Regions from separate parts of the Alkalihalobacillus phoenicis genome, predicted to be linked through region 1. Evidence: a T-box and tRNA genes for the amino acid it is inferred to sense, from the RefSeq annotation. Region 1 holds a T-box; the other holds one or more tRNA genes.

Region 1 (3,881 bases):
CAACGGTACCTTATCAATAGAAAAAGCCTTTGTTACGGGCGGAGGCGTTTCAGTCAAAGAAATCGAACCGAAATCGATGCATTCCCGTAAAAAGAATGGTCTTTATTTTTGTGGAGAAGTACTCGATATTCATGGCTATACAGGTGGCTATAATATTACATGTGCTTTTTCAACCGGATATACTGCCGGAAAATCTGCAGCAGAACGCCTAGAAACTTAATGCTACACCTCCATAATGGTGCTGTGTTTTGTCGAATTAAATCGTTTTAAACTTCAGAGTGAAAAAGAAGATACCTATTCTGCTACTCTCTAACTTCCTTCGGCTTGATGATTCCCTTTGCCGCTCTTATTCGAGTGCTTTTGGACTCATTCGGGCCCTTTGATTCCCTTTGCCGCTCTTATTCGATCGCTTTTGGACTCATTCGGGCCCTTTGATTCCCTTTTCTGCTCTTATTCAACTGCCTCAGGCTTCGTTGACCTCCTTTGATTCCGCTACGCAAAAGAACGTGCACTAGCCCCAAAGCTAGCACACGTTCTTCCTATTTCTTTATTTATCCAACAACGATATTAACTAATTTCCCTGGTACTGCAATGACTTTGCGTACGGATTTGCCTTCCATCGCTGCTTTCACTTTATCATCTTCTAAGGCTAATTCCTGCATTTGCTCACGGTTTGCATCAGCTGGAATTACAAGTTTAGCTTTGACTTTCCCATTGATTTGGACAACGACTTCGATTTCGTTCTCGACTAACCAGTTTTCATCGTATTCTGGCCACTCCACATAAGAAATCGTTCCTTCATGACCTAACTTATGCCACAATTCCTCAGCTAAGTGCGGCACAATCGGGGCAATTAATTTCACAAATCCTTCCATTAGTTCTTTTGGAAGTTTTTCTTGTTTGTAAGCTTCATTAATGAACACCATTAATTGAGAAATCGCAACATTGAAACGTAAACCTTCTATGTCCTCCGTCACTTTTTTCACTGTCTGATGATAAACACGAGTTAACGTATCAGATCCAACACAATCTTGAATCGCTTCACTTAAATCACCTGATTGCTCGTTCATAAATAAGCGCCAAATTCGATCTAAGAAACGTCTTGAACCATCTAACCCATTAGTTGACCAAGCAATGGAAGCATCTAAAGGTCCCATGAACATTTCGTATAAACGTAACGTATCTGCACCATGACTCTCCACCACTTCATCCGGATTAACAACATTTCCTTTTGATTTACTCATTTTCTCATTGTTTTCCCCTAAGATCATTCCTTGGTTATAAAGCTTTTGGAATGGCTCTTTTGTTGGAACAACACCAATATCGTATAAAAATTTATGCCAAAAACGAGCATATAATAAGTGAAGAACTGCATGTTCCTGACCACCAATATAAATATCAACTGGTAACCATTGCTTTAATTTTTCTGGATCGGCTAAATCATCACTATTTTTTGGATCAATATACCTTAAATAGTACCAGCAGCTTCCCGCCCAGTTAGGCATTGTATTGGTTTCACGACGTCCCTTTTTGCCTGTCTTTGGATCAACGACTTCTAACCATTTTTTATTATTAGCAAGTGGAGATTCCCCTGTATCAGAAGGCTTAATCTCTGACATTACAGGAAGAGTTAATGGTAATTCTTCCTCTTTTAGCGGTGACATTGTACCATCTTCCCAATGAATAATTGGAATTGGCTCCCCCCAATATCGCTGACGACTAAACAACCAATCACGTAAACGATAGGTAACTTTCTTCGTACCAAGACCTTTTTCTTCTAGCCAATCAATCATTTTTGCAATCGCTTCTTCTTTTCCAAAACCATCTAAGAAATCAGAGTTCACATGGCTACCGTCCCCAACATATGCTTCTTTGGAAACATCACCACCAGCCACTACTTCTCTAATAGGCAATTTAAAAGTTTTTGCAAATTCATAATCGCGCTCATCATGAGCTGGAACCGCCATAATCGCACCCGTTCCGTAACTGGCTAAAACATAGTCACCAATCCAAACTGGGATTTTCTCTCCATTTGCTGGATTAATTGCATAAGCACCTGTAAAAACACCCGTTTTTTCTTTAGAAAGTTCAGTCCGTTCTAGGTCACTCTTTGACGATACCTCTTTTTTATATGCTTCAACGCTCGCTCGTTCGCTTTCAGTTGTGATTGCCTCAACAAACTTATGCTCAGGAGCAAGGACCATATAAGTTGCACCAAATAATGTATCTGGTCTTGTCGTAAAAACAGTCACTTCTTTATCATGATCGGCAATTTTAAAGGTAACTTCAGCCCCTTCAGAACGTCCAATCCAGTTACGCTGCATTTCTTTAATACTTTCTGGCCAATCCAACTCCTCTAAATCATCGATCAAACGGTCAGCGTAAGCAGTAATTTTAAGCATCCATTGTTTCATCGGACGTCGTTCTACCGGATGATCACCTCGTTCACTTTTGCCATCAATAACCTCTTCATTCGCTAAAACCGTCCCTAAAGCTGGACACCAGTTAACAGCTACCTCATCAATATAAGCTAAATCATGTTCATAAAGCTTTAAGAAAATCCATTGTGTCCATTTATAATAGTCAGGATCCGTTGTGGCGACTTCACGCTCCCAATCATAAGAAAAGCCTAATGATTTAATTTGACGGCGGAATGTATTAATATTTTTAGTCGTGAATTCCGCTGGATCATTCCCTGTATCTAATGCGTATTGTTCCGCTGGTAATCCAAAAGCATCCCAACCCATCGGGTGAAGGACATTATAACCTTGCATTCTTTTAAAACGTGATAAAATATCGGTCGCCGTATAACCTTCTGGATGTCCAACATGAAGCCCAGCTCCTGATGGGAACGGGAACATATCTAATGCATAAAATTTTTCTTTATCCTTATCTTCCGTTGTTTGGAAAGTGTTATTTTCTTCCCAGTATCGCTGCCATTTCTTTTCAATTTTTTGATGTGAAAAAGACATAATTTTTCCTCCTTAAATATAAAGCGAAGCCTGTTCGGTCAGAAGCGAGAATATCAAGGATCAACGCTAAGTTCGCGCCATCCTGCCGCAACGCCTTGTACCCACGTCCTGTGGGCAGGGGCGGCTTCTGAAGACGCTTTTTGTCTTCATCAGACGAACCGATTTTTCTCGAGCTTCTAACGGACGTAGCTAAATGAAATCTCATTCTTCATGATGTGTTTCATGGTTTTGCTCATTTTTATGATTCAATATCTTAGGGAGCCGCTTCTACAAAAATAGAAAAAACCCTCATCCCAAGACATTGTTTGTCAGGGACGAGAGTTTGAATTAATTCCCGCGGTACCACCCAAATTAGCAAAAATAACTTTTGCTCACTTTAGCATTGTTAACGAGTATGACCCGTTGAGAATTACTTTTCATTCATCCTCAAGACTAAAAGGGGAGTTCACTAATCCTTTTGACTGACTCGCACCAACCGACAGCTCTCTGAATTTTCCAGGTAATAGTTACTGGTCCTTTGTTTCAAACGTCTTTTTTACTTATTATTTGTATTGTATGAATTGAAACTCTTACTGTCAAGCGTCATACGTGGAATTCTCTTCATTTTGACCAATTTCTCGTTTATTTTGTGTTTGTAATGGCCTCTGATAAATACTTGCTGTAAAAATCGCGACCAAAATGAAACCTAAAAGAACATAAATCATAATTTGAAAAGAATAAAGGTCTACCAATAAACCACCAAATAATGGCCCGACCATCTTCCCGCTTGTCGAAACACTATTTACAATTCCTTGAAAGGAGCCTTCTTTTCCTTTAGGTGCAAGATTATGGGCAATCGTTGGAACAACAGGCCAGAAAAACATTTCTCCAACTGTCAAAATAATCATAGCAACCATAAATCCTACAAAA
Region 2 (3,881 bases), 1.3 Mb from region 1:
CGTGAGGACTGGTGGAGCGTTTAGAAGTGAGAATGCCGGTATGAGTAGCGAAAAGAGGGGTGAGAATCCCCTCCGTCGAAAGCCCAAGGTTTCCTGAGGAAGGCTCGTCCGCTCAGGGTTAGTCGGGACCTAAGCCGAGGCTGAAAAGCGTAGGCGATGGACAACAGGTTGAAATTCCTGTACCACCTCCTCACCGTTTGAGTAATGGGGGGACGCAGAAAGATAGGGTAAGCGCACTGATGGATATGTGCGTCCAAGCAGTTAGGCTGAGAAGTAGGCAAATCCGCTTCTCGCGAAGGCTGAGCTGTGATGGCGAGGGAAATTTAGTACCGAAGTTCCTGATTCTACACTGCCAAGAAAAGCCTCTAGCGAGGTGAGAGGTGCCCGTACCGTAAACCGACACAGGTAGGCGAGAAGAGAATTCTAAGACGCTCGGGAGAACTCTCGTTAAGGAACTCGGCAAAATGACCCCGTAACTTCGGGAGAAGGGGTGCTCTATTAAGGTGAATAGCCTGAGAGAGCCGCAGTGAAAAGATCCAAGCGACTGTTTAGCAAAAACACAGGTCTCTGCGAAGCCGCAAGGCGAAGTATAGGGGCTGACACCTGCCCGGTGCTGGAAGGTTAAGAGGAGGGGTTATCCCTTACGGGAGAAGCTCTGAATTGAAGCCCCAGTAAACGGCGGCCGTAACTATAACGGTCCTAAGGTAGCGAAATTCCTTGTCGGGTAAGTTCCGACCCGCACGAATGGTGTAACGATTTGGATACTGTCTCAACGAGAGACCCGGTGAAATTATAGTACCTGTGAAGATGCAGGTTACCCGCGACAGGACGGAAAGACCCCATGGAGCTTTACTGTAGCTTGATATTGGATGTTGGTACAGTTTGTACAGGATAGGTAGGAGCCTTGGAAGCCGGAGCGCTAGCTTCGGTGGAGGCGTCGGTGGGATACTACCCTGACTGTGCTGACATTCTAACCTCGGACCGTGATCCGGTTCAGGGACAGTGTCAGGTGGGCAGTTTGACTGGGGCGGTCGCCTCCTAAACAGTAACGGAGGCGCCCAAAGGTTCCCTCAGAATGGTTGGAAATCATTCGTAGAGTGCAAAGGCAAAAGGGAGCTTGACTGCGAGACCTACAAGTCGAGCAGGGACGAAAGTCGGGCTTAGTGATCCGGTGGTTCCGCATGGAAGGGCCATCGCTCAACGGATAAAAGCTACCCTGGGGATAACAGGCTTATCTCCCCCAAGAGTCCACATCGACGGGGAGGTTTGGCACCTCGATGTCGGCTCATCGCATCCTGGGGCTGAAGTAGGTCCCAAGGGTTGGGCTGTTCGCCCATTAAAGCGGTACGCGAGCTGGGTTCAGAACGTCGTGAGACAGTTCGGTCCCTATCCGTCGCGGGCGCAGGAAATTTGAGAGGAGCTGTCCTTAGTACGAGAGGACCGGGATGGACACACCGCTGGTGTACCAGTTGTTCCGCCAGGAGCATCGCTGGGTAGCTACGTGTGGAAGGGATAAGTGCTGAAAGCATCTAAGCATGAAGCCCCCCTCAAGATGAGATTTCCCATGGAGTTAATCCAGTAAGACCCCTTAGAGATGATGAGGTTGATAGGTCTGGTGTGGAAGCGTGGCGACACGTGGAGCTGACAGATACTAATCGGTCGAGGACTTATCCATTATTATTCTTGACATCATGTTTTATCGATTATCTAGTTTTGAGAGAATCCTCTCAACAATTCAATAGACATCACGTCTATTTGACGAAGAGACCCTTCATAGGGGATCGGACGTCAAAAGTCTGGTGGCGATAGCGAAGAGGTCACACCCGTTCCCATGCCGAACACGGCCGTTAAGCTCTTCAGCGCCGATGGTAGTTGGGGGCTTCCCCCTGCAAGAGTAGGACGTTGCCAGGCAGATATATTTGGAGGATTAGCTCAGCTGGGAGAGCACCTGCCTTACAAGCAGGGGGTCGGCGGTTCGATCCCGTCATCCTCCACCATTTAATTTTGCCGGCCTAGCTCAATTGGTAGAGCAACTGACTTGTAATCAGTAGGTTGGGGGTTCAAGTCCTCTGGCCGGCATCGTAAGATGAGCCATTAGCTCAGTCGGTAGAGCATCTGACTTTTAATCAGAGGGTCGAAGGTTCAAGTCCTTCATGGCTCACCATTTTACAATTTGCGGGTGTGGCGGAATTGGCAGACGCGCTAGACTTAGGATCTAGTGTCTTATGACGTGGGGGTTCAAGTCCCTTCACCCGCATTTATATACGAGCGGAAGTAGTTCAGTGGTAGAACACCACCTTGCCAAGGTGGGGGTCGCGGGTTCGAATCCCGTCTTCCGCTCCATAGGTTGTCAATAGCCGGGGTGGTGGAATTGGCAGACACACAGGACTTAAAATCCTGCGGTAGGTGACTACCGTGCCGGTTCAAGTCCGGCCCTCGGCACCATTTAAAATATATAAGCGCCCTTAGCTCAGCTGGATAGAGTGTTTGACTACGAATCAAAAGGTCGGGAGTTCGAATCTCTCAGGGCGCGCCATTATATTTTAAAACGAATAAAACGGGAAGTGGCTCAGCTTGGTAGAGCACCTGGTTTGGGACCAGGGGGTCGCAGGTTCAAATCCTGTCTTCCCGACCATCTAAAATGGGGCCTTAGCTCAGCTGGGAGAGCGCCTGCTTTGCACGCAGGAGGTCAGCGGTTCGATCCCGCTAGGCTCCACCAAAAAAAATTAAAAAAGTTGTTGACAAAACAAAGATGATTTTGTTACACTAATCAAGTCGCTATTAAAGCGAAACGAGTTCTTTGAAAACTGAACAAAAGCCAAGCGAATTAAAGAGATACAAGGTATCTCGTCAATGTTAGTCATTGAGAAATCAATGCAAATGGAACTTCAGTGAAAACTGAAGCTAGCCAGCAAAAATGAGCGAATCAGCTTATCCTTTAACGGAGAGTTTGATCCTGGCTCAGGACGAACGCTGGCGGCGTGCCTAATACATGCAAGTCGAGCGAACCAAAGGGAGCTTGCTCCCAGAGGTTAGCGGCGGACGGGTGAGTAACACGTGGGCAACCTGCCCTGTAGACTGGGATAACATCGAGAAATCGGTGCTAATACCGGATAATCAAAGGAATCACATGGTTCTTTTGTAAAAGATGGCTCCGGCTATCACTACGGGATGGGCCCGCGGCGCATTAGCTAGTTGGTAAGGTAATGGCTTACCAAGGCGACGATGCGTAGCCGACCTGAGAGGGTGATCGGCCACACTGGGACTGAGACACGGCCCAGACTCCTACGGGAGGCAGCAGTAGGGAATCTTCCGCAATGGACGAAAGTCTGACGGAGCAACGCCGCGTGAGTGATGAAGGTTTTCGGATCGTAAAGCTCTGTTGTTAGGGAAGAACAAGTGCCGTTCGAATAGGTCGGCACCTTGACGGTACCTAACCAGAAAGCCACGGCTAACTACGTGCCAGCAGCCGCGGTAATACGTAGGTGGCAAGCGTTGTCCGGAATTATTGGGCGTAAAGCGCGCGCAGGCGGTCTTTTAAGTCTGATGTGAAATATCGGGGCTCAACCCCGAGGGGTCATTGGAAACTGGGAGACTTGAGTACAGAAGAGGAGAGTGGAATTCCACGTGTAGCGGTGAAATGCGTAGATATGTGGAGGAACACCAGTGGCGAAGGCGACTCTCTGGTCTGTAACTGACGCTGAGGCGCGAAAGCGTGGGGAGCAAACAGGATTAGATACCCTGGTAGTCCACGCCGTAAACGATGAGTGCTAGGTGTTAGGGGTTTCGATGCCCTTAGTGCCGAAGTTAACACATTAAGCACTCCGCCTGGGGAGTACGGCCGCAAGGCTGAAACTCAAAGGAATTGACGGGGGCCCGCA

The links. The T-box of region 1 lies ahead of leuS (leucine--tRNA ligase). A T-box ahead of a tRNA ligase gene usually reads a tRNA of that ligase, here a tRNA-Leu.
Region 2: it has a tRNA-Leu gene. The T-box ahead of leuS (leucine--tRNA ligase) is inferred to sense a tRNA for this amino acid. The anticodon was not compared.

The regions. Positions count from the first base shown of each region.
Region 1 is NZ_CP154853.1:386,533-390,413, reverse strand. It holds gene AA0017_RS01780 (NAD(P)/FAD-dependent oxidoreductase) at 1-220, shown strand, start outside; gene leuS (leucine--tRNA ligase) at 552-2,972, opposite strand; T-box leader at 3,280-3,499, opposite strand; gene AA0017_RS01770 (MDR family MFS transporter) at 3,548-3,881, opposite strand, start outside.
Region 2 is NZ_CP154853.1:3,985,157-3,989,037, reverse strand. It holds rRNA gene AA0017_RS18835 (23S ribosomal RNA) at 1-1,675, shown strand, start outside; rRNA gene rrf (5S ribosomal RNA) at 1,796-1,911, shown strand; tRNA gene AA0017_RS18825 (tRNA-Val) at 1,922-1,997, shown strand; tRNA gene AA0017_RS18820 (tRNA-Thr) at 2,007-2,079, shown strand; tRNA gene AA0017_RS18815 (tRNA-Lys) at 2,089-2,164, shown strand; tRNA gene AA0017_RS18810 (tRNA-Leu) at 2,176-2,257, shown strand; tRNA gene AA0017_RS18805 (tRNA-Gly) at 2,269-2,343, shown strand; tRNA gene AA0017_RS18800 (tRNA-Leu) at 2,357-2,445, shown strand; tRNA gene AA0017_RS18795 (tRNA-Arg) at 2,460-2,536, shown strand; tRNA gene AA0017_RS18790 (tRNA-Pro) at 2,559-2,635, shown strand; tRNA gene AA0017_RS18785 (tRNA-Ala) at 2,644-2,719, shown strand; rRNA gene AA0017_RS18780 (16S ribosomal RNA) at 2,939-3,881, shown strand, end outside.